DNA from 2 places in the Massilia sp. CCM 8734 genome. Region 1 is predicted to be linked to the other one. Evidence: predicted binding sites of a transcription regulator. Region 1 holds the regulator's gene; the other holds the start of a gene.

Region 1 (14,620 bases):
CTGGTGCGGCGCGGCGTGCTGGTGGTGCAGCCGCACGTGCTCGAAACGCTGCAACGCGCCACCCATATTGTGTTCGACAAGACCGGCACCCTGACCGAAGGGCGCCCGGTGCTGCGCCATGTGGAACCGCTGGCGACGCTGGACGCGGCGCGCTGCCTGCAACTGGCGGCGGCGCTGGAGGCGGGCAGCGCCCATCCGCTGGCGCTGGCGATCCGCACTGCCGCCCCAAGCGGCGCGCCGCACGCGACCGAGCTCCATAGCGAAGCCGGGCAGGGCGTGGAAGGCACGATCGACGGCGTGCGCTATCGCCTCGGGCGCGACGGCTACGCGGGCGCGGCGCCGGCCGCGCGCTGGCCCGATGTGAGTAATGTCTACCTCGGCGTCGACGGCGTCGTGCTGGCGCGCTTCGAACTGGCCGACGCCCTGCGCGCCGATGCGCCCGAGGTGGTGCGGCGCTTCAAGGCGCGTGGCCAGAGCGTCATTCTGTTAAGCGGCGACGACCAGAGCGTGGTCAGCCGCACCGGCGCGGCGCTCGGCATCGAGACCGCCATCGGCCAGCAGCTACCGGAGCAAAAGCTCGCTTATGTGCAGCAGCTGCAAGCGCAGGGCGCGGTGGTGGCGATGGTCGGCGACGGCATCAACGACGCCGCCGTGCTGCGCGCGGCCGATGTCTCGTTCGCCATGGGCGGCGGGGCCGCGCTGGCGCAGCTTTCGGCCGACTGCGTGCTGCTCTCAAACCGCTTGACGTCGCTCGACGACGCGGCACTCGGGGCGGCGCGCGCGCTGCGCATCATCCGCCAGAACCTGGCCTGGGCCAGCGTCTACAACTGCGTGGCGATTCCCGCGGCCGCCTTCGGGCTGATCAATCCGTGGCTGTCGGCGGCGGGCATGTCGCTCAGTTCCGCCGTGGTTGTCATTAACGCATTGCGCCTGCGGCGCGCCAGGACCGCATAATGGAATCGCTCTACCTGCTGGTCCCCCTGAGCGTGTTCATCGTCATCCTGGCGGCATGGGTGTTTTTCGGCGCGGCCGACAGCGGCCAGTTCGACGACCTCGATGGGCCCGGCATGCGCATCCTGCTCGACGACGAAGAGCTGCCGGCCGTATCAGAGACACCACAGACCTCATTGCGCAACGACAACGAGTGATTCCGGCGTTTTTGATTCACATCAAGGATTTTTGAGTCCCAGAAACTTACTCTTCTGCTGTCATCGTTGCATTCTCAGGAGAGCCTTTGTGGACAGAGCTTTAAGTTACAACAACAAGATCGTCAGATACTTTACGATCGCCACCGTCTTTTGGGGCGTTATCGGTATGCTGGTCGGCGTTTTCATCGCCGCGCAGCTGGCCTGGCCGGCCCTCAATTTCGACATCGCATGGTTAAGCTACGGGCGCCTGCGTCCGCTGCATACCAACGCGGTCATTTTCGCATTCGGCATCAACGGCCTGTTTGCAACCTCCTACTGGGTGGTGCAGCGCACCTGCCAGGTGCGCCTGTTCTCGGACGCGCTGGCCATGGTGACCTTTTGGGGCTGGCAGGCGATCCTGGTGCTGGCCACCATCACCTTGCCGATGGGTTTCACGCGCGGTAAGGAATACGCCGAGCTGGAATGGCCCATCGCGCTCTTGATCACGGTGGTCTGGGTGATCTACGCGATCGTCTTCTTCGGCACCATCGTCAAGCGCAAGGTCAAGCACATCTACGTCGCCAACTGGTTCTTCGGCGGTTACATCCTGGCCGTGGCGATCCTCCACATCGTCAACGGCGCGGTCATGCCGGCCTCGTTCTGGAAGTCGTACTCGGCCTACGCCGGGGTGCAGGACGCAATGATTCAATGGTGGTACGGCCACAATGCGGTCGGCTTCATCCTCACCGCCGGCTACCTCGGCATGGTGTATTACTTCATCCCGAAACAGGCCGAACGCCCTGTGTACTCGTATCGCCTCTCGATCGTCCACTTCTGGGCCCTGATCTTCACCTACATGTGGGCGGGACCGCACCACCTGCACTACACCGCGCTGCCTGACTGGACCCAGTCGATCGGCATGGTCTTCTCGCTGATCCTGCTGGCGCCATCGTGGGGCGGGATGATCAACGGGATCATGACCCTGTCGGGCGCATGGCACAAGCTGCGTTCGGACCCGATCCTCAAATTCCTGATCGTGTCGCTCTCGTTCTACGGTATCGCTACGTTTGAAGGCCCGATGATGTCGATCAAGACCATCAACGCGCTGTCGCACTACACCGACTGGACCGTCGCCCACGTGCATGCCGGCGCCCTGGGCTGGGTTGGATTCATCACCATGGGGTCGATCTACTACCTGATCCCGCGCCTGGCGGGCAAGAAGGAAATGTGGAGCGTGCGCCTGATCGATACCCACTTCTGGGTCGCGACCATCGGCATCGTGCTGTATATCGCTTCGATGTGGATCGCCGGCGTGATGCAGGGCCTGATGTGGCGCGCTGTTAACAGCGACGGCACCCTGACCTACACGTTTGTTGAAGGCGTCAAGGCAACCTACCCGTACTACGTGATCCGCGTCGGCGGCGGCCTGCTGTACCTGACCGGCATGCTGCTGATGGCCTTTAACACCTTCCAGACGATGCGCGGCACCGCCAGCGAAGATGCGCGCATTCCGACCCTTTTACCTGCACACGCCTGATTTCGGAGCTTGTAATGAAATTTTCACATGAGTCAATCGAGAAGAACCCGTGGCTGCTGATCGGACTGGTTTTGCTGGTCGTATCTTTCGGCGGCCTGGTGGAAATCGTTCCCCTGTTCTTCCAGAAGTCGACCACCGAGCCGGTGGCCGGCCTGAAGCCTTACTCGGCCCTGCGCCTGGTCGGACGCGACATCTACGTGCGGGAAGGTTGCTACAACTGCCACTCGCAGATGATCCGTCCGTTCCGCGCCGAGACCGAGCGCTATGGCCACTATTCGGTGGCCGGCGAATTCGTCTACGACCGTCCGTTCCAGTGGGGTTCCAAGCGCACCGGTCCCGACCTGGCGCGCGTCGGTGGCCGCTACAGCGATGAATGGCATCGCACCCACCTGGACAACCCGCGCGACGTGGTGCCGGAATCGAACATGCCCGGCTACCCGTGGCTGGCCAAAACCAAGCTCAATCCGGCCGAAGTGATTCCGAAAATGCGCGCCCTGCAGCGCCTGTCGACGCCGTACTCGGAAGAAGACATCGCCCAGGCACCGGCCGCGCTGGCCGACAAGACTGAACAGGATGCCCTGATCGCCTATTTGCAGGGCCTCGGCATCCAGATCAAAACCAGGAACTGACATGGCAATCGAACATATTTTTGACAGTGCGAGCAGCGTAATGACCGTCATCAGCTTCGCCACCTTCTGCGGCATTTTGCTGTGGACGTTTGTCCTCAAGGGCAACAAGGACTTCGAAACGCAGGCGGCGCTGCCGTTTGCGGACGATAACGAGGACAACACAGGGGAGAGCGGTCATGGCTGATTTCACCAGTGGTTTCTGGGACCTCTACATCATCATCATCACGATCCTGGCGATCGTCGGCTGCGGCGTGCTGCTGTGGTCGCAATCGACCCACACGGTCGAACCGGGCAGCGACGGCACCACCGGCCACGTGTGGGACGAAAACCTGACCGAACTCAATACCCCGCTGCCGCGCTGGTGGATGTGGCTGTTCTACATCACCATCGTGTTCGCGCTGGTGTACCTGGTGCTGTATCCGGGGCTGGGCAGCTACGCCGGCAAGTTGGGCTGGAAGTCGACCGGCGAATACCAGCAGGAGCTGGCCAAGGCCGATGCCGACTACGGCCCGCTGTTCGCCAAATACGCCAGCGAGGACCTCAAGGCCGTGGCGGCCGATCCGCAGGCGCATGCTATCGGCGAGCGCATGTTCCTGACCTACTGCGCGCAGTGCCACGGTTCCGATGCGCGCGGCAACAAGGGCTATCCCGACCTGACCGACAAGGACTGGCTGCACGGCGGCGAGCCCTCGGTGATCAAGGAAACCATCATGAAGGGCCGTAACGGCATGATGCCGCCGATGGGCGCGGCGGTCGGCTCCGAGTCCGATATCGAGAACGTGGCGCATTACGTCAAGAGCCTGTCGGGCTTGACGGCCGATCCGATCAAGGTTTCCTTCGGCAAGTCCAAGTTTGCCGCCTGCATCGCCTGCCACAGCGCCGGCGGGGTCGGCAACCAGGCACTGGGCGCGCCCAACCTGACCGACAAGGTCTGGCTGTACGGCGGCAGCGCCGAGACGATCATGGAAACGATCCGCAAGGGCCGCACCAACACCATGCCCGCCTTCCACGAATTCCTGGGCGAGTCGAAGGTGCACGTTCTGGCGGCGTATGTCTGGAGCCTGTCGAACGATCCGGCCAAGCCGCAAGTGGCGGAGGTAGCTGCCAAATGAACGAGGCCCCCACCAAGCCGGCGGTGATCCGGATGTATGCGGCGCGCGAGGAAATCTATCCGCGCGAAGCAAAAGGACGATACGCAAGCTTGCGCTGGGCCTGCGTGTGGATCACGCAGCTGGTCTTTTACGGCCTGCCGTGGATGAACTGGAACGGCCGCCAGGCCGTCCTGTTCGACCTCGGTGCGCGCAAGTTCTACATCTTCGGCATGGTGTTGTGGCCGCAGGACTTCATCTACCTGGCGGCGCTGTTGATCATCGCCGCCTACCTGCTGTTCCTCGTCACCGCGATCGCGGGACGGGTGTGGTGCGGCTTCGCCTGTCCGCAGACGGTCTACACCGAGATTTTCATGTGGATCGAGCGCAAGATCGAAGGCGCGCGCAGCGCCCGCATCCGCCTCGACCGCCAGCCCTGGACCGCCGACAAGCTGGCCAGGAAGACCGCCAAGCACCTGGCGTGGGGCGCGGTGGCGCTGTTTACGGGCTTTAGTTTCGTGGCCTATTTTGCGCCGGTGCGTTCGCTCCTGGCGAACATCGGCGCCTTTGCGCTGGGACCGTGGGAATGGTTCTGGATCGGCTTTTATGCGTTTGCCACTTACGGCAACGCCGGCTGGCTGCGCGAGCAGGTGTGCAAATATATGTGCCCGTATGCGCGCTTCCAGAGCGCCATGTTCGACAAGGACACCCTGATCGTCACCTACGATCAGGAACGGGGCGAACCGCGCGGCCCCATCAATCCCAAGGCCACGGCGGAAGAAGCGAAGAAAAAGGGCGACTGCATCGACTGCAATATGTGCGTGCAGGTGTGCCCGACCGGGATCGACATCCGCAAGGGCTTGCAGTACGAATGCATCGGCTGCGCCGCCTGCGTGGACGCCTGCAACGGCGTGATGGACAAGATCGACCTGCCGCGCGGGCTGATTCGCTACTCGACCGACAACGCGATGGACAACAAGTGGTCGGCCAAGCGCATCGGCCAGCGCATCCTGCGCACGCGCGTGCTGATTTATACCGGGCTGCTGGTGCTGATCGTGGCCGGTTTCGGCACCGCGCTGGCGCTGCGCACCCCGCTCAAGGTCGACGTGATCCGCGACCGCGGTTCGATGGGGCGCGAAGTGGGCGATGGCCTGATCGAAAACGTGTACCGCCTGCAGATCATGAATACGGCGGAAGAGGGGCATAGCTTCCGCATCAAGGTCTCGGGCCTCGATTCGGTGCGCCTGGCCACGCCGGACCAGACGGTGCTCGACGGCGCCAGCACGCGCGCGGTGCCGGTGCGGGTGCAGGTCGACCGGGGCGCGGCGGCCAAAGGCTCGAACCAGATCGAGTTCGAGATCACCGCGGTGGACGACCCGTCGCTCACGGTGCGTGAAAAAGCCGTGTTCATCGTGCCTAAATAATCGTGCCAAAATAAGCAAAAAAGGAGACTCGCATGCAAACCGCCTCACCCCTGACTCCCCCCGCCGGGCCGTGGTACAAGCACCGCTGGCCGTGGCTCCTGATGCTCGGTCCCGCCATCGTGGTGGTGGCCGGCGTCAATCTCGGCGTCGTGGCCTACCGCGGCCAGGACGCCATGGTGGTCGACGACTACTACAAGAAGGGCAAGGCCATCAACCAGGACTTGCGGCGCGACCGCGCGGCCAGCGCCATGCGCCTCGGTTTCGATGCGCGCTACGATCCGGCCACTGAAAAACTGGCCGGGATGTTGAGCAGCGGCGGGCAGCCTTTGAGCGCGCCATTCAGCATCCACCTGGCGCACGCCACCCAGCCTGAAAAGGATCGCAAGCTGGACGTGATCCCGGATGCGCAGGGGCGTTTTTCGGTGGCGCTGCCGCTGCTCGAACGGGCGCGCTGGCAGGTGGTGGTCGAAGGCGGCAAGCTTGACTGGCGCCTGGCTGCGGCCTGGCACTGGCCGCGCGAGCAGGCGTTGGCGATCAAGGCCGACGTGCAGCAACCAGCCAACTAAACGGGGGAGTGTCGATGCGTCTTGCGATGAAAGTACTGTGGCCCGCTTTCCTGGCGGCGATGCTGGCCGAAGGCTGTTTCTTTGCGCTGTTCGATCCGCGCGAAGAACTGCACCTGGGTGAATTGGCCTTGTCGCCGATGGCGGTGTACACGATCGGCTTTTTCTTCTTCTGGATCTTCTGCGCGCTGGCCAGCATGCTGACCTATTATCTGGTGGTGGTGCCGGACGATCCGCATCCGCCGTTTTAAGCGTTCGTCGTAAAAGGCCGACGCGCGTTTTTCAATGTGCTTTGATAGCCCGAGATGGCAGGGCAGGCATTTGTCGACCTGCGCTTTCCCGATATTTTACGATTGGCGTTAAACAGAACTTTTTCGATTCCAGTCCAAAACGTCAACGCGATTGGCATCCCATAGTGATTCGAGTGCGTTTCCAGCATCTTGACTCGCCAGATTTGCCTCTGCTGTCGAAATTGGAATGGCGATCAGAGGGAAAATGGTTCGGTCGCTCAATACGACTTTGGACATGCCGTCCCATTGATACGGGGCGGTAAAGTAAATATGACGGAGCGGAGTGCCGGGAAAGTACATCCCGCCAATTTCTTCGAAGACGGTCCCAGGTGAAACCCGCCATTGACTTTTTATGATATAAAAGGCGATTGTAGAGAGTAGATTAAGCCCTCGCGCGTCGTCCATGCGCGTGTCGATCAAGATTTCTGTGCGGATCTGGACGGCAGGATTTCTGCTCTGGTCAAGGTCCATCAGGCCGACCGTTGCGCCAACCAGGCCTCCTTCCGTCTGGCTCGAATAAATGGGGATGCTTGTGGTCCGTTCATCGTCGTCGTACTTGGTGACAGCGAACTCCCCCCCAATCTGGTGGCGAAGAAAACTTACCCAATCTTTGTGCGCTTGTGTTGTTGTCATTTCCAACTTCGTTGCGGTATCTGTTAATCGGGTTCTTAACGGGCTTCTGCCCGGGAGTGTTGGCAGCTTGTAGGCGACCGTGAGTGGCTCCCCTGCCTGCTCGGACATGTCTGCATCGGCACCCAAGGCGGTGCATCCTGCGCCGACGCGAACGGACTGTTTACAGCGCGTTCTGGAACTATACTGTCTGATAAATATAGCCAACCATGCCATGACGGGATACCCAGATGATGAAAACCGACATTCCAACTTCCAACAAGCAAGTTTTTTTGATCGGCATGCTGATCGCGTTGCCGCTCCTGCTGGCCACGTTCTTCTATTACCTGACTCCGCACCAAAAAGCGCCGGATGCCATGGAAACCGGTTTGGTCGGCGGCATACTGCTGGCATCGGGATTATTCGCCCTGGTTCTCTGCGCCAGCATGCTGATGCGTCACTCGGTCGAACTGGGCGCCGATGCCATTGTGGTCAGGCATGCCTTCTACACCTTCCGGCTGGCGCGCGCCGACATCCGGGCGCCCGCCATCGAGCGCCTGCCCGACGTGCGCAGCCTTGGCATCACAACCAAGCGCAACGGCATCGCTGGCTTCGGATTTTATTCGGGATGGTTCAACGCCAGCAAGGGCGAGCGGGTATTCATGGCGGTGTCCGGCGTACCGCTCGTGGTGTTGCGCTTTACCGGGCATCCAAAATGCTCGGTGCTGGCCATGAGCAGCAGTGGCAGCCTGGAAGCCGACCTTGCCACCTGGCTCGCGCAGGGATCAGCCGCGCTGGCGCGCGGCGGGCTGCCAGCCTGAGAGCCCCTTGCCGGGTGCCCCTGGCCGGGCGCCCCTGGCTCACGCCATCGGGCTGCACTGTTCGGTGCCGGCGGCCAGCGCCTTGAGCATGGCCGGGTCGAGCAAGGTCAGTTCGCGCTTGTCGACGCTGATCCAGCTCTGCTTTTTGAAGCGCGACAGCAGGCGGCTGATGCTTTCGATGGTCAACCCCAGGTAATTGCCGATATCTTCGCGCGACATGCGCAGCTGGAAGCTGGTGGCCGAGTAACCGCGCGCCGCATAACGCGCTGACAGGTTGACCAGGAATACGGCAAAGCGCTGCTCCGCCCGCATATTTCCCAGCAACAGCATGACATTCTGTTCACGCGTGATTTCCTGGCTCATGATGCGGTGGAAATGGCGCAGCAGGGTCGGCACTTCGCCAAACAATTCTTCCAGGCGCTCGAACGGGATTTCGCACACTTCGCTGTCTTCCAGCGCGACCGCGTCGCAATGGTGGCGGTCGCCGCTGATGGCGTCCATCCCCAGCAGTTCGCCCGCCATCTGGAAGCCGGTGATCTGCTGCTCGCCGTTGGCGTTGACCTGGTAGGTCTTGAAGTGGCCGAAGCGGATCGCGTACAGGTTGCGGAACGGCTCGTCCATCTGGTACAGGCGCTCGTCGCGCAGCACGCGGCGGCGCTTGCCGATAATGTTGTCGAGGCGACTGATGTCATCGTTTTCGAGTCCCATCGGCAGGCACAGCTGATGCATGCTGCATCCGGCGCAGCTGGCCTTGAGTGCGGCGACGTTGAGCATGGCTGCCGGAACGAAGGGGAGAGGCTGAGGCATAGGGTCTGACGGTTTGTGGCTTGAGCCGTATGATACCCCACGGCGACCCCGGCGCACGGGCGAATACCGGAACAGATGGGGCTGTTTCCCCGATACAGATGACTGTTTTTCCCGGCCGGGCATGCATTATGCAGATTTGCGTTGTGCATGTCCTAACAACGCGATCCATACCCCTGCGCATGGCGCGGCGCCGGCCTCAGCGCGGGCGGAAACGCACGTCGACCGTCGACACGTCGCCGCTGACCTTGGCTTTCTTCGGTTTCTTGGGTTTTTTCAGCACCTCGCCGGTGGTGTTGGTGAGCGGCACCCTGTGTTCCGGCGAGAAACCAGGCTCCTCGATGCGTTCCAGGGTTTGCTTCGTCAGAATTTCGATGGCGGCGAGCAATTGCACCTCGTCCGCGCAGACCAGCGAGACCGCTTCGCCCGAGGCCCCCGCGCGGCCGGTGCGGCCGGTGCGGTGGATGTAGTCTTCGGCCACGATCGGCAGGTCGAAATTGACCACCTGCGGCAAGTCGTCGATATCGAGCCCGCGCGCGGCCACGTCGGTCGCCACCAGGATCTTCGCTTCGCCGGCCTTGAAGCGCTCGAGCGCGCGCAGGCGCGCCGGCTGCGGCTTGTCGCCGTGAATCGAATCGGCCGCGACGCCCTGCGCCTGCAAGGTCTCGACCAGCTGGTCCACGCCCTTGCGCGTCTTGACGAACACCAGCACCTGGCCCCAACGGTGCTTGTTGAGCAGGTGCAAGAACAGTTCCGGCTTACGTTTTTTGTCGACCGGCACGACCCACTGGCGGATACGCTTGACGGTGCTGTTGCGCGGGCTGACCTCGATGCTCAAAGGGTCGCTCAGCAGCTTGCCGGCCAAAGCGCGGATCTCGTCCGAAAACGTGGCCGAAAACAGCAGGGTCTGGCGTTTTTTCGGCAGGGCGGCGAACACGGCGTCGAGTTCGCGCGAAAAACCCAGGTCGAGCATGCGGTCGGCTTCGTCGAGCACCAGGGTCTCGAGCTGGTCGAACTTGAGCGCGTTCTGGCGGTACAGGTCGAGCAGGCGGCCGGGAGTGGCCACCAGCACGTCGAGTCCCTTGCGCAGCTTCATCATCTGCGGATTGATGCTCACGCCGCCGTAGGCCACGTGGGTACGCAGCGGCAAGCCAGCCCCGTAGGCACGGAAACTCTCGTGCACCTGCTCGGCCAGTTCGCGCGTGGGCACCAGCACCAGCACGCGCACCGCATTGGCGCCGACCTGGCCCTGCAAGGTCAGGCGCTGCAACAGGGGCAGGGCGAAGCCGGCGGTCTTGCCGGTGCCGGTCTGGGCGGCGGCCATCATGTCGCGCCCGGCCAGCACGGCGGGAATGGCTTGCGCCTGCACTGGCGTGGGCGTGCGGTAACCGAGCGCGTCCAGCGTGCGCACGAGGGGATCGATCAGACCGAGGGAATCAAAAGACATGGGGAAGCGACCTTGCAGCGAAAGAACAAGGGCGTAGTTTACTCTGTCCGGCGCTTGCCGTGGCGCAAAAGCCTACCGGGTCAATGGCGCTGTCGCCACTTGGGGCTTGGTCGGTTCCGGCTTGTCGCCGCAGGCGGCCGTGGCCAGAACGAGCATGCAGCAGGCGGCCAGCGCCGCGAGCGAGTGAAAGCGTGGTTTCATGGTGCACTCCCTTGTAAAAAGGATATCCTACCCAAAACCACGCCCGCGCGGCGCGCTGTTCCTTACCTGGTGCCTGCCGGTCAGAAACGGTAGCTGATACCGGCGCGCAAGACCGGATAAACCTTGTAGGCCTCGACGTCGGCTTCCATCTTCACGCGCTCGGTGGCGACATCGCGCGCCAGGGTGGCGCAGGCGGCGGCCGCAGCGGTGCATTGCGAGTTCGTCAAGCGGCCCTTCGGGTGACCTTGCCACAGCGCGCCCAGATCGGCGCTGAGCTGCCACTTCTTGTCGGTGCTCAAGGCATTGCCCCAGCCCACGCCGACATACGGCGCGCCCTTGTTGTACTCGATCCCGCCGTTGAGGATGCCGACCTGGCTGGCGGCGTATTGCTTGCCGTTGATGTTGAAAAAGCCGTTCGAATCCTGGCGCGCCACCATGCTGATCTTGTTACCGTTGTACACCACGCCGCCGGTCAGGCGGAACGGGCTGTTATCGATCAAGTGCCAGTCGAACAGCACATCGATATTTTGCAGCTTGGCCTTCATCGTGTAGCTCAGGGTGCTGGCGGTATCGTTGTACTTGTGCTGGAAGTAGCTGGCGCCGAAACGGGCGTTCAGGGTTTTTTCCATTGGGAAAATCAGATGGGCGCCGACGCCCGTGGTGCCGACTTCGGCGGTAACGGCGACTTCGGCTTGCGCGCTGGCGGCGAGCAACAGGGCGGCGACCGCCATGACGGTATTCTTGATATACATGCAATGACCTTTGACGAATGACTGGGCGATGGCGGCATTGTACCGGTTGAGGCGGCGAGACGCGCTGGCATCGTGGCTCGCCATGCTACTCCAGTCGGGGCTGGCGATCCAGTCCCTTAAGGTAAGCAATTGTCGTTGTTTGTCGCCGCGGCGCATGGCGGCGGCGCGCACGGCAACGGTGTCTGGCCTGTATTGACGGGCGAAACGCCAGGGCGGCGCTGGTTTCCGCTGTGGTGGTTTCTTGTCGGAATCCATGATAAATTCTGTCGCGGCAAAACGCCGATGATACCCACCAGGAGACTTTCGCATGCATACACCGTTCCGCCGCGCCATCGCGCCCTGCCTGACCGCCGCGCTGGTGGCACTGTCGCTCGGCGCCGCCTTGCCGGTGCTTGCGGCCGCTGGCGCGAGCGCGCCGGCCGGCATGGAGAACCGTGAAAGCGCCTTCGACAAATGGGCCGACCGCTTTGCCGCCGACTGGGTGCGCCTGTCGCCCCAACGCGCCACGGTCGACCAGTACTTCGCCGGCGCCGAACAGCAGGCGCTGGACCGCCAGCTGGCCCCGATCACGCCGGCGCAGCGCGCCCGCTACACGGCGCTGGCCAAGACCGGGGTGGCGCGCCTGGACCGCTTTCTGGCCGGCGCGCTCGATGCGACCGACCGCGTGTCGGCCGAAACCATGCGCTGGTCGCTGGCCAATCATCTGGCCGGCGAGCGTTTCGACGAGCACGCGTTCGTGTTCTCGCAGTTCGGTGGCACGCATATCGCGCTGGTCAACTTCATGACCAGCGCGCACCCGCTGCGGCGCGCGGCCGATGTCGAGAGCTACCTGGCGCGCCTGGCGCAGATCGGCGAGCGCATGGACCAGGCCAGCGCGCGGGCGCGTGCGGCCGCGGCGCGCGGCATGCTGCCGCCGCGCTTCATCCTCGAACGCGCGCAGGGGCAGGTTGACGCCTTCCTCAAGCCAGCGGCCGATAAAAACGTGCTGGTGCTGTCGCTGGCCGAGCGCAGCGCCGCGCTGGCCGACCTGACGCCGCAAGCGCGCGCCGCCGCCATCGACCAGGCCACGGCGATCGTCGGCAAGCGCATTTTGCCGGCCTACGCCAGGACCCAGGCGCTGCTGGCCGAACTGCACCCCAAGACCGGCGACGAAGCCGGCATCGCGCGCCTGCCCGACGGCGCCGCCGCCTACAGCCATGCACTGGCCAGCTACACCGGCACCACCTTGGGCGCGGCGCAGATCCACGCGATCGGGTTGCGCGAAGTGGCGCGCATCGAAGGCGAGATGGACCGCCACCTGCGCCAGTTGGGGTTTACCGAAGGGAGCATCGACGTGCGCATGAAAGCGCTCGACAAAACCTTCCAGCCGGCCGCCGGACCCGATCCGCGCGCGGCGATCCTTGCCAGCTACGTCGCCATGGTGAAGGATGCGGAAAAGCGCAGCGCCGCATTATTCAACCTGATGCCGCGCGCGCCGGTGGAAGTGCGGCGCGAACCGGCGCTGACCGAAGGCAGCGCCTCGGCGCACTACAGCGTGCCGGCGCCGGACGGCAGCCTGCCTGGCATCTTCTGGGTACCGCTGCGCGGGCCGGCGTTCGACATGATCCGCATGCGCAGCCTGGCGTATCACGAAGCGGTGCCGGGGCATCACTTCCAGCTCGCGATCCAGCAGGAGCTTGGCGGCCTGCCGAAGTTCCGCACGCAGCGCATTTTTGGTGGCGGCAGCGCGCACTCCGAAGGGTGGGCGCTGTACACCGAGCGGCTGGCGGTGGAGCAGGGCTGGTACGAAGGCGACGTGCCGGGGCTGCTCGGTGCGCTCGGGTCCGAACTGTTCCGCGCGCGCCGGCTGGTGGTCGACACCGGCTTGCACAGCAAAGGCTGGACGCGCCAGCAAGCGATCGACTACGGCATTGGCGCGGCCGAGGTTGAGCGTTACGTCGTGTGGCCGGGCCAGGCCTGCGCCTACATGCTCGGCATGCTGCGGATACTCGAACTGCGCGAAAAGGCGCGGCTGGCGCTCGGTGAGCGCTTCACCCTGCCGGCGTTCCACGACGTCATCCTGAAAAACGGCTCGGTGCCGATGGATGTGCTTGCCAAGATCATCGACCAGTGGATCGCCGACCAAACCAAGCCCGCCTAAGCCCCGCGCAACCGCCCGCCGCCCAACCGGGGTCAGAGCTTTAACTAGAAATTTTGTTAAATCCTGCCCTCGGTTTGATTGATGTTGGGACAACCTTTTCTTAACCGAGGTAGGCCCCAGTTAAGAAATATTAGCCATGAGTATGCCATTTTTGGTCCCAGTGCATCCGTTGGCCGCATGTTGTACAGCCGGGCTCTGAAGTGCCCCGGTTTTGCAAGAATGTGAAATGTTGCGAGTTAAAGCTCTGACCCCGGTTGTAGGGTGTTTCCGAACTGTTTGGGGGGTTATCTGGTGACGTGGAAGTCTTTGCCGTTGACGATGCTGCCGGCGGGGTCGATGGTGATCAGGTGCATGCCGCTGTCTTGCAGGCCGAGCCTGGCCAGTTGGGCCGGCGCGATGCGCAGGATGTAGTTTCCTGGTGCGATGCCGCCGAGCACGTAGTAGCCGTCCGCGCTGCTGGTCGTTTTGCCCATCACTTTTCCGCCCTGGTCCAGCAGTTCGAGCTCGACGTCGCCGATGCCGCGCTTGCCGCTCGCACCCGCCAGCCAGGTGGTGCCGTCGATCTCGCCCGTGACGCCGACCGCTACTTCCAGCCGGCTGACCTTGCCCGGTCGCGGAACCAGCCGCCGCCCCGCTTCGCGCGTCTGCCATTGCGGGTCTTCCAGGGTGGCGGGGTCGATCGCGATGTCGGCGTGCTGGTGCGCCGGCAGCCGGTTCAGGTAGGCCACGCCGTCGTCGCCGGTACGTGCCACGTTGGCGCTGCCGTTGACGGCAAATCCGGCGCCCTTGATCGGTTCGTCGTCGCCATCCATCACGCCGTTGCCGTTCTTGTCGAGGAAGACGCGGACCGAGGCCGCGCCCCCGCCTGCCATCGGCACGGCGTCGTGCAGCCAGCGCCCGCTGCGCGGTTCCCGGCCGAGCGCCATGAACAGCTGGACCCCGCCGCCGTAGGCGCCGCGGCTGGTGTAAAACGCGTTCACGCCCATGCCGACGCTGCCTACGCCTTTGTTGAGCGAGGCGCTCCAGCGCAGCTGCGGGTCGGCGAAGGTGCGCGTGACGGCGCCGTTGAGGAGGTAGCCGTCGCCGACGAATTTGTCGGCCCCCAGCGCCAGCGACGAGATGCCGGCGTCGGGCAGGATGGCGTAGTGCAGCTGGCCGCTGATGCCGACGCCGGCCACGCGCCGGCTC
Region 2 (14,620 bases), on a different contig from region 1:
TTCGCCTCGTCGCAGGTGAAAGCCTTGACCAGCGGCAGCCTGGGCAAACTCAATTTGGTCGGCAACGTGTTGCTGGGCGGCGAGGGCAACGATACGGTGTTCGCCACCAACGCCGGCACCTATATCAGCGGCGGCAATGGCGACGACGTGATGATGGGCATGGGCTGGGGCGTGATTACCCAGTTGCTGGGCAAAAATGCGGCCACCTTGGGCGGTGCGGTCGGTGGCGGCTTTGCCGATGTCAGCAAGTATCTGGGCGAGAGCATGCTCAAGGACTTGTCGACCGGCTGGGACCAGATGGGTCCGGGCATCAAGGCCAAGCTGGCGGCGGCCACGGCCAGCGCCGCTGCGCTGGGCACGAGCCTGGACGGCGTGAGCGGCAAGGCGCTCGATGCGGTGTCGGGCGTGACCGGGGTGGAACTGGGCGACTTCAACGTGGCCGGCGGCATCAAGGGTGCGATGAATGGTATCTCGACCGGTGTCAACACGGCGGTGGCCGGCATCGGCAAGGGTTTCAGCTACGTGGCGGACGCCGACGTGGCCGGCGCGCTGGCCGACAGCGCCAGCTTCCTCGGCAGCAAGGTTGCCGCAGGCAGCGAGGCGACCTTCGACGGGCTGGCGTGGCTGACCGACAAGCTGGGGCTGGACATGGACTTCGGCGATTTCAATGGCGCCGAAGGCCTGGTCGGCGGCTTCCTTGCCTATCTGATCGGTTACAAGTATGCCGGCGACAACGACCTGCACGGCGGCGCCGGCAACGACACCTTGTACAGTGGCATGGGCAACGATGATTTGCGCGGCGACAGCGGCAGCGACACCTACGTGGTCTCGATGGGCGACGGCAAGGATACGATCTACGAAAGCGCGGGCGGCAACGACATCCTCCAGTTTGCGGCCAACAGCATTTTCTCGGGCGTGACGATGCAGGCGGCCGGCGTGAAGGCCAATATCAGCGGCAAGGACCTGGTGATCAATTACGTCAACGACAAGGTGTCGTTCGCCAAAGTCACGATCGCCGACTATGCCAGCGTCAACATGAAGGAAGTGCAGTTGATCGACCAGTCGGGCGTGCTGGTGTCTACTATCAGCATGAATAGCCTGATCGCCGGCGCTGGCGACAGCGACCCGTATGCGATGACCTCGGTGTGGACCGCAAACCACCTCGATGCCTTTGCCGAGCTCATTCTCGTGGGCACGCAGCAGCAGGCGGCCTAAGCCGGTTTGCGCGCAACAGACAACGCAGCCTGTGCCAGGGCTGCGTTTTTTGTTGTTGGCGCCCGCCGCGCCGCGTAGGCAAGCCGGAAATATTTCCATGGCATGGTAAAATTTTAAGATTGCCAGGGCGATGGGCGCCATCGGCTTTTACCTTTTTGCGGACGCACACCATGCCGATTTCAGAAGAAACTGTCACCTTTTTCAACCGGACGGTCACGGAATACGATCCCGCCGAGCCGGTCACCTTGTCGGACGATACCGTCTACCGTCTGTCGCTCGACTACGAAGATGAGCAATCGATGTCGGAGCTGATCGAAGAATTCCTCGGCCTCATCGACAAATCCCAGCTGAGCGCGCTCATTATCGGCGCGTGGAGCGACGAATCCGACGTCAGCTCGGCCGCGCTAGTCGAAACCCTGGTCCGGCACGCCGGCGAGCTGCCGAACCTGCGCGCCCTGTTCATCGGCGACATGACATACGAAGAGCGCGAAATTTCCTGGATTGTGCAGAGCGATCTGACGCCGCTGCTGAACGCTTTCCCGCAGCTGGAAGAGTTTCGCGTGCGTGGTACCGACGAGCTGAAGTTCCAACCGTTCACCCATGCCAAGCTGCGCACCTTGACCATCGAAAGCGGCGGCTTGCCGGACAGCGTGGTCCAATCGTTGGCCGCCTCGACAATGCCTGCGCTGAGCCATCTGGAATTGTGGCTCGGTACGGATGGCTACGGTTTTTCGGGCAATGTGGCGCTCTACCAGGACCTGGTGGCCAAGCTGCGCACGCCGACCCTGGCGTACCTGGGCCTGCGCAATGCCGAGATCGCCGATAAGCTGGCCGTGTGGCTGGCCGGCTACGAGCTGGTCGGCTGCCTGACAACGCTCGACCTGTCGCTCGGCACCCTTGGCGACGTCGGGGCCGAAGCTTTGTTCAACAGCCCGTACGTGCCCAAGCTGAAGACACTGAACCTGGAGCATCACTACATTTCCGAAGAATGGCAGGAAAAGCTCAAATCGCTGCCGATCACGGTCGATCTGTCCGATCCGCAAGACGAAGATGACGACGGCGATCGCTACGTTGCTGTTTCCGAGTAACGGTGCAGCCGGCCTGCCGCGCATGCCAGGCGATGGCGGCGGCGAACGCTTGCCCCTGGTGTTGTTGGGCGTGCGTGGCGACAAGCGGGAAACGCTGACGCAGGCGGCCCGCGCCGCGCTCGGCCTGCCGCCGGCGCTGGTGCTCGACTGGTGCGAATGGCTGCAACAGCCGTCCCTGCTGGCGGCCAGCCTGGCGCGGCCGTGCGTGTTCAAGATTGATTCGACGGGCGACGATGCGCGCGTGCATGCGCGGCTGATGCGGCAGGGCTGCGACGCCCTCGGGCGTGCCGTGCCGCGCTTGCCGGACAGGGGCGAAATCGCCGTCTCCGGCGAATGGTTTGCCGGCTTGTCGCTGGCGCTCGGGAGGGTGGCGGCTGAACTTTCTGCGCTGCCCCATGTCCAAGTAATGAATTCGCCGCATGAGCTGCTGTTAATGACAGACAAGCTGGCTTGCCAGCGGCATTTTGCCGAGCGCGGCATTCCCATTCCGGGTTTGCTCGGCCCGATCGAGGGCTATGCGCACCTGCGCGCGGTGTTGGACGAGCACGACCTGCAACAAGTGTTCCTGAAAACGCGTTACGGATCGAGCGCGTCCGGCGTGGTGGCGTACCGGCGCAACGGGCGCGGGGCCGAGCAAGCCACCAGTTCGGCCGACCTGGTGCACGGCGAGGGCGGGGCGCGCCTGTACAACGTCAAGCGCCTGCGCACCTACAACGCGCAGGCCGACATTGCCCGCTTGATCGACTTGCTGGCGCGCCAGCAAACCTATGCCGAGGCGTGGATTCCCAAGCCGCGCCACGGCGACGGGCATTTCGACGTGCGCGTGGTGACCTTGGGCGGGCAGGCCGCGCACCGCGTGGCGCGGGTTGGCGCGCGCATGATGACCAATCTGCACCTCGACAACCAGCGCGCCGATGTGGCCAGCTTGCTGGGCGAGAAAGACCTGGCCGTGCTGGAGCGGACCGCCTGCGCGGCGGCGGCCACCTTCCCGCATAGCCACGTGATCGGCCTCGATCTGGTGGTGCGCAAGGGGCGCGCCCATGTGCTCGAAGCGAACGCCTTCGGCGACCTGCTGCCCAAGTTGCTGTGGCAGGGCCGCGATACTTACGCGGCCCAGTTGCACAGTTTTGCATCCCATGAAGCCTGATCCCCGTTCGATTCCCGACATGAACCAGGTGGTCGGCAGCCACGACATTGTGTTCATCACGCTCGACACCCTGCGCTACGACGTGGCCCAGCGCCTGTACGAGGCGGGCGAGTTGCCGGTGCTGGGGCCGCGCCTGCCGCCCGGCGGCTGGGAGCGCCGCCACAGCCCGGCCAGCTTTACGTATGCGGCGCATCACGCGTTTTTTGCCGGCTTCTTGCCCACGCCCGACCATCCGGGACGCCATCCGCGCCTGTTCGCCACGTCATTCCGGGGCAGCGAGACGACCTCGGCCCACACCCATGAGTTTGCGCAGGAAAGCGTGCCGGCCAGCCTGGCTGGCGCTGGCTATCGCACGATCTGCATCGGTGGCGTCGGATTTTTCAACAAGGAAACGGCACTCGGTTGCGTGCTGCCGGGCATGTTCCAGGAAAGCCACTGGAAGCGTTCGCTCGGCGTGGACGGCCGGCATTCGACCGAGCGCCAGGTGGCGCTGGCGATTGCGCGCCTGGACGCGCTCGGCCAGCAGCGCGTATTCCTGTTCATCAACGTCGCGGCGATTCATTCGCCCAACCGTGGCTACCTGCCGGGCTGCACCAGCGACAATATCGACAGCCATGCCGCCGCCTTGCGCTATGTGGACGGGGCGCTGGCGCCCTTGTTCGCGGCTTGCGCGGCGCGCGCGCCGACCTTTGCCATCGTCTGCTCCGACCATGGCAGCGCGTATGGTGAGGATGGCTTTCGCGGCCACCGCATCGCCCATGAAAGCGTATGGAACGTTCCATACGCCCATTTCTTTATCGACTTTGAGGGAACGACGCCATGAATCATTCCGCCACTCCCGGCACGCTCGCCCAGCGCATGCGTCACACGCCGTACCAGGCGTATTCCTATTCCTATCCGCACAAGGCGGCGTACCGCACCCTGGCCGCGCCGGCGTCCCTGGCGCAGCTGTGGGCGGCGCAGGACCGCTCGGCCCTGTTCGCCTACATCCACATTCCGTTTTGCGAAATGCGCTGCGGCTTTTGCAATCTGTTCGCGATGGCGCGCCCGACGCCGGAGATGGTGGAACGTTATGTGGCGCAGGTGGTCCAACAGATGCGTGCACTCGACCAGGTGCTGGGCGAGCGCAAGTTTGCCCGCTTTGCGCTCGGTGGCGGCACGCCCACGTTCTTGTCGGCGGCGCAGTTGCAAACGCTGCTTGAGGGCGCGCGCGATATTCTCGGCATCGATCTGCAGAGCACGCCGGCCGGCATCGAAGCCTCGCCCGAGACCGTCACGCCCGAGCGCATGGCGGTGTGCCGCAGCATGGGCATCGACCGGGTGAGCCTGGGTATCCAGAGCTTCGCGGCGGGCGAGATGCGCTCGCTGGCGCGGCCGCAGCAGAACGAGGTGGTGACGCGGGCGATCGGCTATATCCGCGATGCGGGTTTCCCGACGCTCAATCTCGACCTGATTTACGGCATTGGCGGGCAAACGGTGGAGAGCTTGCTGGCGTCGATCGACAGCGCCCTGGCGTTCAGGCCGGAGGAGCTGTATTTGTATCCGCTGTACGTGCGCCAGCATACGGGGCTGGGCAAGATTGCCAACAGAAAGGGGGCGGCCTCATTCGATCCGATTGTGCTGAACCAGGAAGGCGACAGCCGCATGCAGCTGTACGAGGCCGCGCGCGATCATTTGCGCGCGCGCGGCTACGTGCAGGTGTCGATGCGCATGTTCCGCGCGCCGCACGCGCCGAGCGACAGCGGGCCGTCCTACTGCTGCCAGAACGATGGCATGGTGGGGCTCGGTACCGGTGCGCGTTCGTACACGCGGGACCTGCACTATTCGACCGATTACGCGGTGGGGCGGGCCGATACCATCGGCATCATCGACAATTATTTGGCGTTGGACGCCGACAGTTTTACCCATGCGCACCACGGTTTTGCGCTGGGGCCGGACGAGCAGCGGCGCCGTTACGTGATCCAGTCGCTGTTGACCGATCCCGGGCTCGATCCGGCGGCGTACACGCAGCGCTTCGGCGGCGACTGCATGCAGGACTTGCCGCAACTGCATGAACTGGGCGCCCTCGGCTTGCTGGAAGAGGGCGCGACGATCCTGCGCCTGAACGATCGCGGCTATGGTTACGCCGATACCATCGGTCCGTGGCTGGCGTCGGACCAGGTGCGCCACTTGATGGCCGACGGCGGCACGACATGCTGAGCATGCTGCCGGCTGCCGCGCTTGACCAGGCGCAGCCGGCGCGGCAAGCGGAGATGCCGGGGCAGCAGCCGCGGCAGCCGGTGCTCTCGCTGCTGTATCGGGGAACGCTGTCCGGATGTAATTACGATTGTGCGTATTGCCCTTTCGCCAAACGGCGCGACAGCCGGGCCAAGCTGGCGCGCGACGCGGCCGAAGTGGCGCGCTTTGTCGTCTGGGTGGGCGCGCAGGAACGGCCCATCAGCGTGTTGTTCACGCCGTGGGGCGAAGGCATGATCCGGCGCCATTACCGCGATGCGATCACGGCCCTGTCGGGCATGGCCCATGTGCGCCAGGTGGCGATCCAGACCAATCTGTCCGGGCCGCTGGCATGGCTGGAGCAGGCCGATCGACGCAAGGTGGGGCTGTGGTGCACCTACCATCCGAGCCAGGTGCGGCTGGAGCGCTTTGTCGAGCGCTGCGCGCGGCTGGCGCGCATGGGGGTGGATTTTTCGGTGGGCATCGTCGCCATGCCCGAGCATTTCGATGATATCCGCGCCTTGCGCGCTGCATTGCCGGAGCAGCACTATCTCTGGCTCAACGCCTACGACCGGCGCGCGCCGGGGTATTACCAGGCCGAGGACCTGGCCTGGCTCGATGCGATCGATCCGTGGTTCAGCTACAGCCGCAATCCCGAGATGTCACGCGGCAAAGCCTGCCGGGCCGGTTCGGAGGCGCTGTCGGTGGACGGGGATGGCGAGGTACAGCGCTGCCATTTCTTGCCGCAGCGCCTGGGTAATCTGTACCAGGATAGCCTGGAAAACATGCTCGTCGAGAAACCGTGCAGCCGCCTGCGCAAATGCGACTGCTATATTGGTTACGCGCACCGGCAGGACTTGCCGTTCTATGATGACTTCGGCGCCGGTGTGTTGGCGCGCATTCCATTGCGGCCGGCGCAGGGGTGATCGGTGAAGGGCTGCGGAGCGCGCCGGCGCGGCACCTTGCGCGTCAGTTGGGGACCGGCCCGATTCTAGCTGAGGGAAAGTGAGGCAAGGCCTCACTTTCAGTCCGGATTGAACGATCAAGGTGTTAAGCAAGTCATTGGCGTTGGACAATCGTGACGACATTGTTGGTGGCGTAAGGACCTTGCATGATCGACGCATTGAGGTTGCTACCGACCTGCGTGATGCTGGCGATGTTGTTGACGCCGGACTGGACGATGTCGGCGCTCATTGCCGAACCGATTTGCGTAATATCGGCCCGGCTGTTGGAGGTTCCCCTGTCCTGAATACGGGCTTGTACACTGAAGCCGGTTTGCTCGATCATGAAAGTATTTCCTCTGCTGCCAATCCCATCGTACGACATAATTTCCGCTGTCATGGCGCCGCCGTCACGCTGGATAATCGTGGACTGGTTATTGCCCCCGAGCTGAACGATCACGGCCTGCGACCCGTAGACATTTGTCTGGTGAATCGTGGCAATCTGGCTCTCGTCGCCGTAGGAAGCACCGCTTTGATGCACCACCGCCATGTTTTCCCCGGTATTGCCGCTTTGTTGGATCGTAATCGCGGAGGCGCTGCTTTCCTGTGAAATCAAGATGCGGTCGCCCGCCCAAGCAGCCGATGCGGCACATGCAAGGACCAGGGTGAGCGACATAGAACGGAGTGCTTGTTTCATGGTGTTTTCTCCTTGAACGAAAGGCCGTGAAGAAAAACCGATTCAGTGGCCTTAGTACTGAATCACGCTAAATACATTACGGTCGCCCAGCTGGCGGCACGACCAGTGTCGACTGTGCGCCGTGCTGCACGATGTTGGCGCGGTTGCCGTCGCCGCTTTGCTCGATCAACACCCCGTTGGCGCTGCCGGTTTGCGTCACGCTGAGGTGATTGGCGGCGCCGTGCTGGTCCAGCTCGGCGCGATTGAGCTGGCCCGACTGGACACTGATTGCCACGTTGTCGCTGCCCCGCTGGATCAGGTCGAGCGCGTTGCCATGCCCCGATTGCTGCGCCTGCAGGCGGTTTTCGATGCCGATTTGCTGGCTGCGCGCCGCGTGCGAGGCGCCCCACTGGTCCAGTCCGGCGCGATGGCCTTGACCGTCTTGCCAGACGCTCGCGCCGCGCCGCGCCTCCACGGCGAAGGGCGGTTCCGGGGCCGCCAGATCGCCGCCCCAGGCGCCGGCGGCGCTGCCGGCCAGCGCGGCCGCCATGCACGCCGTTTGCAGGGTCCGGCGCCAGGATCGAAGCCAGTCGGGGCCGTGCTTGTGTTTGGACTGCATCATGCGTTCTCCGGATGGCGCAAGCGGTGATGAACCAGTGTCCCGAGTTAGAAATTCGTTGAATAAATATGGCGACAATCGCACCGATACTGCGTCACAAATGCTCGCCAGGCCTCGGCCTGTCTGCGCTTTGTTCCTTGTCTCGTTACGATTTCACCACATTTAATCATCAACGAATTTCTAACTCGGGACACTAGGGAATGGCGTCGCTTGCCTCGGCTAGCGTTTCGGCATCGCCGGCCGCATACGAGCGGATCAGCGGATGGGCGCGTTCCTGTGGGTGTTGCAACTCCCAATTGCCGTCCTCGATTCCCCGCACGATCAGGTGAATGACGGCGGCCTCCAGCGCTTCGCGCACGCACAGCTGGGCGGGTTCATTGCGGGTGATGCCGGCTTCAAATTGCACCAGGTCTTTAAAATTGACGAACTTGAAGACGCTGGGACGCACTTCGAAGGAGTAGATGCTCTTCGTGGTCGAGACGCTGTTCAACACTTTGCCGCTGCGAATGTCGATACTGCGCAGATTCAGGGTGACCTGATCGACCCGGTACTGGGTCGAGAGCCCCACACCGAGAAACACCGCGCCGGAGCCGCCGGTGCGCACATTGCTTTCGTACGCCGTCAGGCCGCCTTCGATAATGATCGACGCCGGCGTCAGTTGCGGGATCTGCACGGGGCGCTGATCCTTCTCCTGCGGCGCTTCGAGCGCCCGCACGATCTTTCTTTCGGTCAGCAGATTCTGCAGGTTTTCACGCTCGACCGGGGCGAACCAGCGCGAGTCCATCAGCGCTTTGACCAGAATCGAGGCCGCGCCCTGGGTCAGCGAGGTCGAAAACGAACTGTCGGGCGCCGGTTTGTATTGGCCGGTCTGGTCGCGGAAGCCGTACACGGCAACCGCGATCTTCCCTTTTGGCAGCGGAAGGCGGGCCAGGTCGCGCGTGATGCCGGTGCGCGGCGCCACTGTTGCGCTGGGGGCGCGGGTGGTGGCCGGGCTTGTCGTACAGCCGGCCGCGCCGGCGAGCAGGATGGCGCCGACAGCACCAAGCCCCAGCCTGGCCGCCCGGCGACCCGCCTGCATGCATGCTGTCGTCATTGCCCCCCCCCACCTGGAAGGTGGTGCTGGCGCCGCTCAGCTTGTCCGTGGTGGTGATGGTCAGCACGCCGCCGCCGCTGTCGGCAATGTCGATGCGAAAGTTGCCGGTCTCCACGCTGCCGGGACGCAGCTTGCCGCCGGAACCCATCACCCCCGATGTGGCGGCGGACGACAGTTGGCCCAGGATGGAGCGCTCCAGCATGTCGGTAAATTGCTGCAAGGGGGAGGCCCGGGCGGCGCCGGCTTGCACCGCCGCCGGGTCCTTGTGCTTGTTGGTGAGCTGGGCGGCACTGAGCAGGATCTGGCCGTTCAGCGCACTGCCGCCGAACGCGGGATTGACCGGGACATACACCATCTCGGTCGCGCCGGCATATTGTGCGCTCAGCTCCAGGCAGATGGCCGCGATCCATGGCGCGGCGTGTTTCAGGTGTCTCATGAGATGGGTCTCCGCTGCGTGTTCAGAATTCATCGGCTGCAAGGTCTTGTTCGCTGAAAAGAAGGCGTTGCACCAGTTGATTCGCCATGTGCTCGTAGACAATCTGCACCGCGTCGTCGCTGACCTGCTCGATGCCTGCGCGGCTGGCCGGCAGCTGGGCCTCGAACAAGGTGCGCTGCGCGTACTCGACCACGATGCGCCTGCCGCGCCGCGCCGACGGCCGTTCGAGCACCGTGATCGAGAAGAACTCGAGCGGGGGGCGGTCGCTCCACAAGGTAGTAAATTGCCTGTAGAAATCTTGTCCGGCAACCGAGGTGGTTTGATCGGTGACGATGCCGCCTGATCGGTCTGGCTCGGCGCCGCTTGCGCAGTGCGCCAGCGCCAGCTGGGTCAGGATAAAGCCTGTCGAGAGCATGCGCGAAAACGTCATTGGCATCCTTAAGGGGGCTGGCAATTGCATGGCGGGGACAAGGGGATGGCACCGATGACGTCGTGACCGCCGCCAGGGCTGTGCTTGCAGTAATCATGAGTTAATTCGCATAGGAAATTATTGTCTTCTATCAACTGCATCGCAGAAGATTTGCTTGTTGCAATATTCGCTCGTGCCAGCCGCTGCGGGCATGCGCACCGTACTGTTGCAGCTGAACAAAGTGTCGTCCCTGGCGCTGTTGGCTATTGCACCAGCGGCATGCCGGGCGCAAAATCGATCGCATCGCATCGCATCGCATCCACAAGGGAGACCTGGCAATGGCTAATTCAGTGCTGGCTGGCATGCTTGCAGCGGCGGTAGCGGCATCCCCGGCGCCACCGGCGACGCTGAAGGTGAGCGGAGGCAGTCTTGCCGGCCTGGTCATGGCCGATGGCAGCAGCATTTACTACGGCATCCCCTACGCGGCCGCGCCGGCGGGCGAGCGGCGCTGGAAACCGCCGGCCGAGCGCGCGCCATGGAGCGGCGTTCTCGACGCGCGCAAGCCGGCGTCCGCTTGCGTGCAGGAGAATGTCGGCTGGAATGGCGATTTTCTTGCCGGCGCCAGCGAAGATTGCCTGACGCTCTCGATCCGCGCGCCGGCCGCCGCCGGCAAAAGCAGGCTGCCGGTATTGGTCTATATCCACGGCGGTTCGAACTCCGCCGCCGGGGCGGGCAATATGGCGGAAGACGCCCTGCACAGGGAAGGCGTGCTGCTGGTCAGGATCCAATATCGGCTGGGCCTGTTCGGCTTCATGGGCCTGGATGCCTTGCGCGAGGAAAGTCCGAACAAGACGTCCGGCAACTATGCCCTGCTGGACCAGATTGCCGCGCTGAAGTGGGTCAAGGCCAATATTGCCGCTTTCGGCGGCGATCCCGGCAACATTACCATCAGCGGCAATTCGTCGGGCGCCTTCGATGCGCTGCTGCTGACCATCTCGCCGCTGGCGAAGGGCTTGTTTCAAAAAGCCATACTGCAAGCGGCGGCGCCGGGCGCGCCCATGACGGCGCAGCAGAACGAGGAGCTCGGCAAGGTGGTGCTGGAGCGGCTGAAGTTGCCGCCGGGCGCGGCCGGCCTGGCCCAGTTGCGGGCGCTGCCGGCCGACACGGTGATCAAGGCCGGGCTCAAGCTGCCGGTGCGCACGGGCATCGATCAGAGTTTTTTGTGGGAACAACAGGTCGTCGACGGCTACGTGTTGCCGTATGCCTATAACGAGGCGTATGCCAACGGCGCCGGTCGTGGCCTCGCCATCATCATCGGCAACAATCGCCAGGAGCTCGGGGCCGACCGCAAGCCGGACGTCGTCCCCGCCATGTTGGCGTCGGCATTCGGTGCGCAGGCGGGCGCCGCGCGCGCGCTCTACAGCGACGATGCGCGCCTGGGCAGCATGCCCACCCAGCTCCTGACCGATATGTGGTTTCGTTGCCCGGTCCATTGGCTGACCGGCCGCATGCTCAAGGCGACCCCGAAAGTGTGGCGTTACGAATTCGGTTTCGGCGTGCCCGGATCAGGCCGGCCGCCCGAACACACCAGCGAGATGCACTACGTGTATAACGCGGTGCCGGCGAGCGCCATCGACGCCGCCTGGCCGCCGCTGCAGCGTTACTGGGCCAATTTCATGCGCAAGGGAGATCCGAACGGCAGCGGCTTGCCGCCGTGGCCGGCCATGGGAGCGCGGGGGACGTATTTGTCGGTCGCACCGGAAGGCATCGGCACCGGGGAGGGGTTGCGCTCGGCGATCTGCGAGCTGATGTACAAGGAACGCGATTATCCGGCCTCGCCAGTGGCGCCCGGCTGATGCGTGGGGCCACTGGCGCAGCTTGGCCGCCTTATTCGAGGACGGCGCCGCTACCCTGAGGCAGCCGCTGGCGCGCCGGAACCTGGCTTGCGCCGGGAGCACGCGCGGCAAGCAGCCGCGCACGCCGTTTGCGCACCCAGATAATCACCCCGGTCACGCTCAGCATGGCCACCACCACGCCCAGGAACGACAGGACAATCCGGCCCGGCAGACCGGCGATGCGGCCCGAATGCAGGGGGAACTGGAGTTGCAGGAAGATATCGCCGGCACTGCCCGTGCCCGGCACGCGGTCGGCCACGAAGTTACCATCCTTGCCGTCGAAATACAGCCAGGAATTGCCCAGGCCGACATCGCCGTGATCGTTGCCCGGCTGGAAGAAGCCGACACCGTAGAGGCCGTAAGCGGAGGCGTAAAACACGCCGCCGACCGGTTCGGTCCAGCCGCGCTTGTTGCCTTCGGCGCGCGCCAGCGCCATCACCTGGTCGCGGCTGATGAGCGCCGGAATCGGTTTTTCCGGCGGGTTCATGGTGCGCGCGGCAAACGCATCCGGGCTGAGTGTGGAGACGGTCGAAAGCAGCGGGCGCACCACGCGGTCGGTCAGGTTCATCGACACCGAGGTGATGGCCAGCACCAGCAAGAGCAGCCAGGCCCACACGCCGCCGGAGCGGTGCAGGTCGAAGTTAAGCTTGGGGCCGCCTGCTTTCCAGCGGAAAGCGAAGGACTTGCGCCAGCTGCGGACGTTGGGAAACGACAAGTACAGGGCGATGAAGCAATCGAGCACCCATACCATGGCGATGATGCCCATGAGCCAGATGCCCAGTTCGATGCCCTTGACCTCGGGAATATGCATCGAATAATGCAGCTTGTACAGGAAGGGCAGCAGGTTTTCGCGCGCCAGCGAAATGTCGCCCCACTGGCGCCTGGCCTGGATCTTGCCGGTCACGGGATCGACGCCGATCTGGTTAAAGCCCAGTTCGTGCGGCTTGCCGGTGGCCGGATCGATCGTCCCTTCGACCGACATCATCGAGGTGTGGCCCGGCTCGACCTCGGTCATCACGTAGCCGATGCGCACGCGCGGATCAAGCGCTTCGATCGCCCGCGCCAGCTCGGCGCCGGGGATCTGGCGCTGGGCCGCCTGGCCGCTGTGGGCATGGAACAGGTCGGGATTGAGGGCCGCGTCAAGCTCGTGATCGAAGGAGATCAGGGCGCCCGTTGCACCGGAAATGAACAGGAAGATCGCCACGCCGAGTCCGAACCAGCGGTGCAGGATGACCAGTGCGGGGCGCATATCAGTATGTCCAGTTGAGGGTGGCGCTGGCGCTGCGTGGCGCCGCGTAGTACGCCTGGCTCCAGTACAGCGAGGTCAGGTACTTTTTGTCCGTCACGTTGTTCAGGTTCAGGGCCAGGGTCATGTTGCGGTTGATCTCATAGCGCGCCATCAGGCCCAGGGTGGCGTAGCTGTCCTGGCGCGTGACGATGCCCGGTTTCTGCTCGCGCTCGATGTCGCTCTGCCAGTTCAGGTTGGCGCCGATCTTGAGCTGGGGCACGGCCGGCAGGCGGTAGGTGCTCGCCATGCGCAGCAGGCGGCGCGGCACGTAGGTCTTGGTCTTCTTGCCCTCGCCATCTTCCACTTTCAGGTGGGTGTAGCCGACGCTGGCCAGCCAGCCCTTGGCCAGTTCGCCCGTCACTTCCAGCTCGGCGCCGGTCGATTCGGCATTGATGCCGCGATAGTAGGCCTTGCCGCCATTCATGTCGGCTTGCTCGGCGGTATTGTCCTGGCGTGCGCGGAAGAGGGCGCCGGAGTAGCTGGCCTTGCCACCGAACAGATCGCCCTTGAAGCCGGCCTCGGCGCTGCTACCCATGATCGGATCGAGGGCCACGCCATTGATGTCCTGCTCGCTTTGCGGGCTGAAAATTTCGGTGTAACTGGTGTACAGGCTCAGCTGCGGCGCCACGTCAAGCACCAGGCCCAGGTACGGCGAAGTCCGGCTGGCCGATTTCTGTTTGCTGCTGCCGTAAGACAGGCCGCTCGAATCGGCCTTGGCCGCGTTCAAGCCGGTGAGCAGCTTGACCTTGTCGGCCAGGGTAAAACGCGCCGCCGCGTACACGCTCTTGCGCACGTCCTGGTAGGTGCTGCCGTCGAAGCGCTCGTCGAATTCCGGCAGCGGATAGGCGCCGGTAAAGTCGGTGCTGGCGGTGAGCGGGGTGCCGCTGCCGCGGCCGTAGCCGGACAGGTCGTCCAGGCGCGAGCGCGACCAGCTGGCGCCGAAAGAAAGATCGTGCTGGCGGCCGGCCAGCTTGAACTGTCCGCTCGCGCCGATGTCGAACAAGCTCTGGCGATGGTCAGAGCGGTAGGCCGACGGGTACGAGAACAAGCCTGCGCCGGTGGCCTTGTCCGGCGTGCCGTACACATAGAACAATTTCGAGCGCGACGATTCCGTGTTGTGGCTCAAGGTCGACTTGAGCGCCCAGCCCTGGCCCAACTGATGGTTCAACTCGACAAAGCTGCCCTTGGTCGTGCTGTCCCAGAACGACCAGTCGGCCGAGGTGCTGGCGCCAGTCGGGTAGTTGGTGGGGCTGCCGTCGGTGAAATACAGGGGCAGGGCGCCCCACATGCCGCCGCGCGACTTGTTGTCTTGCCAGGTGTGGCCGATGCTGAGCAGGGTGTCGCTGCCCAGTTTGGCTTCGACGATGCCGTAGGCAACGTTCTTTTTCGTTTCGTAGCGATCGAGGTAGGAATCGCCCTGCTGGCTGGCGACCACCACGCGGCCCTTGACGCTGCCGCTGTCGTTCAGCGGGCTCGACACGTCGGCATCGATGCGGCGCGTGTTCCACGAGCTCACGGTCAGGCCGGCGTTGGCGGCAAAGGCGGCGCCGGGACGCTTGCGGATGAAGTTGACGGTGGCGGACGGGTTGCCGGTGGAGG

The links. The regulator FNR, encoded in region 1, switches genes on or off when oxygen is low (the NO sensors DNR and NnrR bind a similar motif). The targets are predictions, from matches to a motif close to TTGATNNNNATCAA.
Region 2: a site for FNR is predicted at 9,980-9,993, ahead of F2P46_RS15115 (CsgE family curli-type amyloid fiber assembly protein). Genes of this name have one in related genera too.

The regions. Positions count from the first base shown of each region.
Region 1 is NZ_WHJI01000018.1:3,745-18,364, reverse strand. It holds gene F2P46_RS17705 (heavy metal translocating P-type ATPase) at 1-954, shown strand, start outside; gene ccoS (cbb3-type cytochrome oxidase assembly protein CcoS) at 954-1,148, shown strand; gene ccoN (cytochrome-c oxidase, cbb3-type subunit I) at 1,237-2,664, shown strand; gene ccoO (cytochrome-c oxidase, cbb3-type subunit II) at 2,679-3,293, shown strand; gene F2P46_RS17685 (cbb3-type cytochrome c oxidase subunit 3) at 3,295-3,477, shown strand; gene ccoP (cytochrome-c oxidase, cbb3-type subunit III) at 3,470-4,405, shown strand; gene ccoG (cytochrome c oxidase accessory protein CcoG) at 4,402-5,805, shown strand; gene F2P46_RS17670 (FixH family protein) at 5,838-6,371, shown strand; gene F2P46_RS17665 (hypothetical protein) at 6,398-6,619, shown strand; gene F2P46_RS17660 (suppressor of fused domain protein) at 6,728-7,291, opposite strand; gene F2P46_RS17655 (hypothetical protein) at 7,561-8,088, shown strand; gene fnr (fumarate/nitrate reduction transcriptional regulator Fnr) at 8,128-8,895, opposite strand; gene F2P46_RS17645 (DEAD/DEAH box helicase) at 9,092-10,339, opposite strand; gene F2P46_RS38275 (hypothetical protein) at 10,412-10,540, opposite strand; gene F2P46_RS17640 (hypothetical protein) at 10,621-11,292, opposite strand; gene F2P46_RS17635 (DUF885 domain-containing protein) at 11,600-13,432, shown strand; gene F2P46_RS17630 (hypothetical protein) at 13,717-14,620, opposite strand, start outside.
Region 2 is NZ_WHJI01000014.1:85,381-100,000, forward strand. It holds gene F2P46_RS15065 (calcium-binding protein) at 1-1,215, shown strand, start outside; gene F2P46_RS15070 (STM4015 family protein) at 1,386-2,303, shown strand; gene F2P46_RS15075 (STM4014 family protein) at 2,266-3,450, shown strand; gene F2P46_RS15080 (STM4013/SEN3800 family hydrolase) at 3,440-4,273, shown strand; gene F2P46_RS15085 (STM4012 family radical SAM protein) at 4,270-5,649, shown strand; gene F2P46_RS15090 (STM4011 family radical SAM protein) at 5,643-6,590, shown strand; gene F2P46_RS15095 (hypothetical protein) at 6,724-7,302, opposite strand; gene F2P46_RS15100 (hypothetical protein) at 7,379-7,903, opposite strand; gene F2P46_RS15105 (CsgG/HfaB family protein) at 8,094-8,993, opposite strand; partial or broken gene F2P46_RS15110 (curli assembly protein CsgF) at 9,016-9,462, opposite strand; gene F2P46_RS15115 (CsgE family curli-type amyloid fiber assembly protein) at 9,452-9,859, opposite strand; gene F2P46_RS15120 (carboxylesterase/lipase family protein) at 10,177-11,694, shown strand; gene F2P46_RS15125 (PepSY-associated TM helix domain-containing protein) at 11,726-12,982, opposite strand; gene F2P46_RS15130 (TonB-dependent siderophore receptor) at 12,984-14,620, opposite strand, start outside.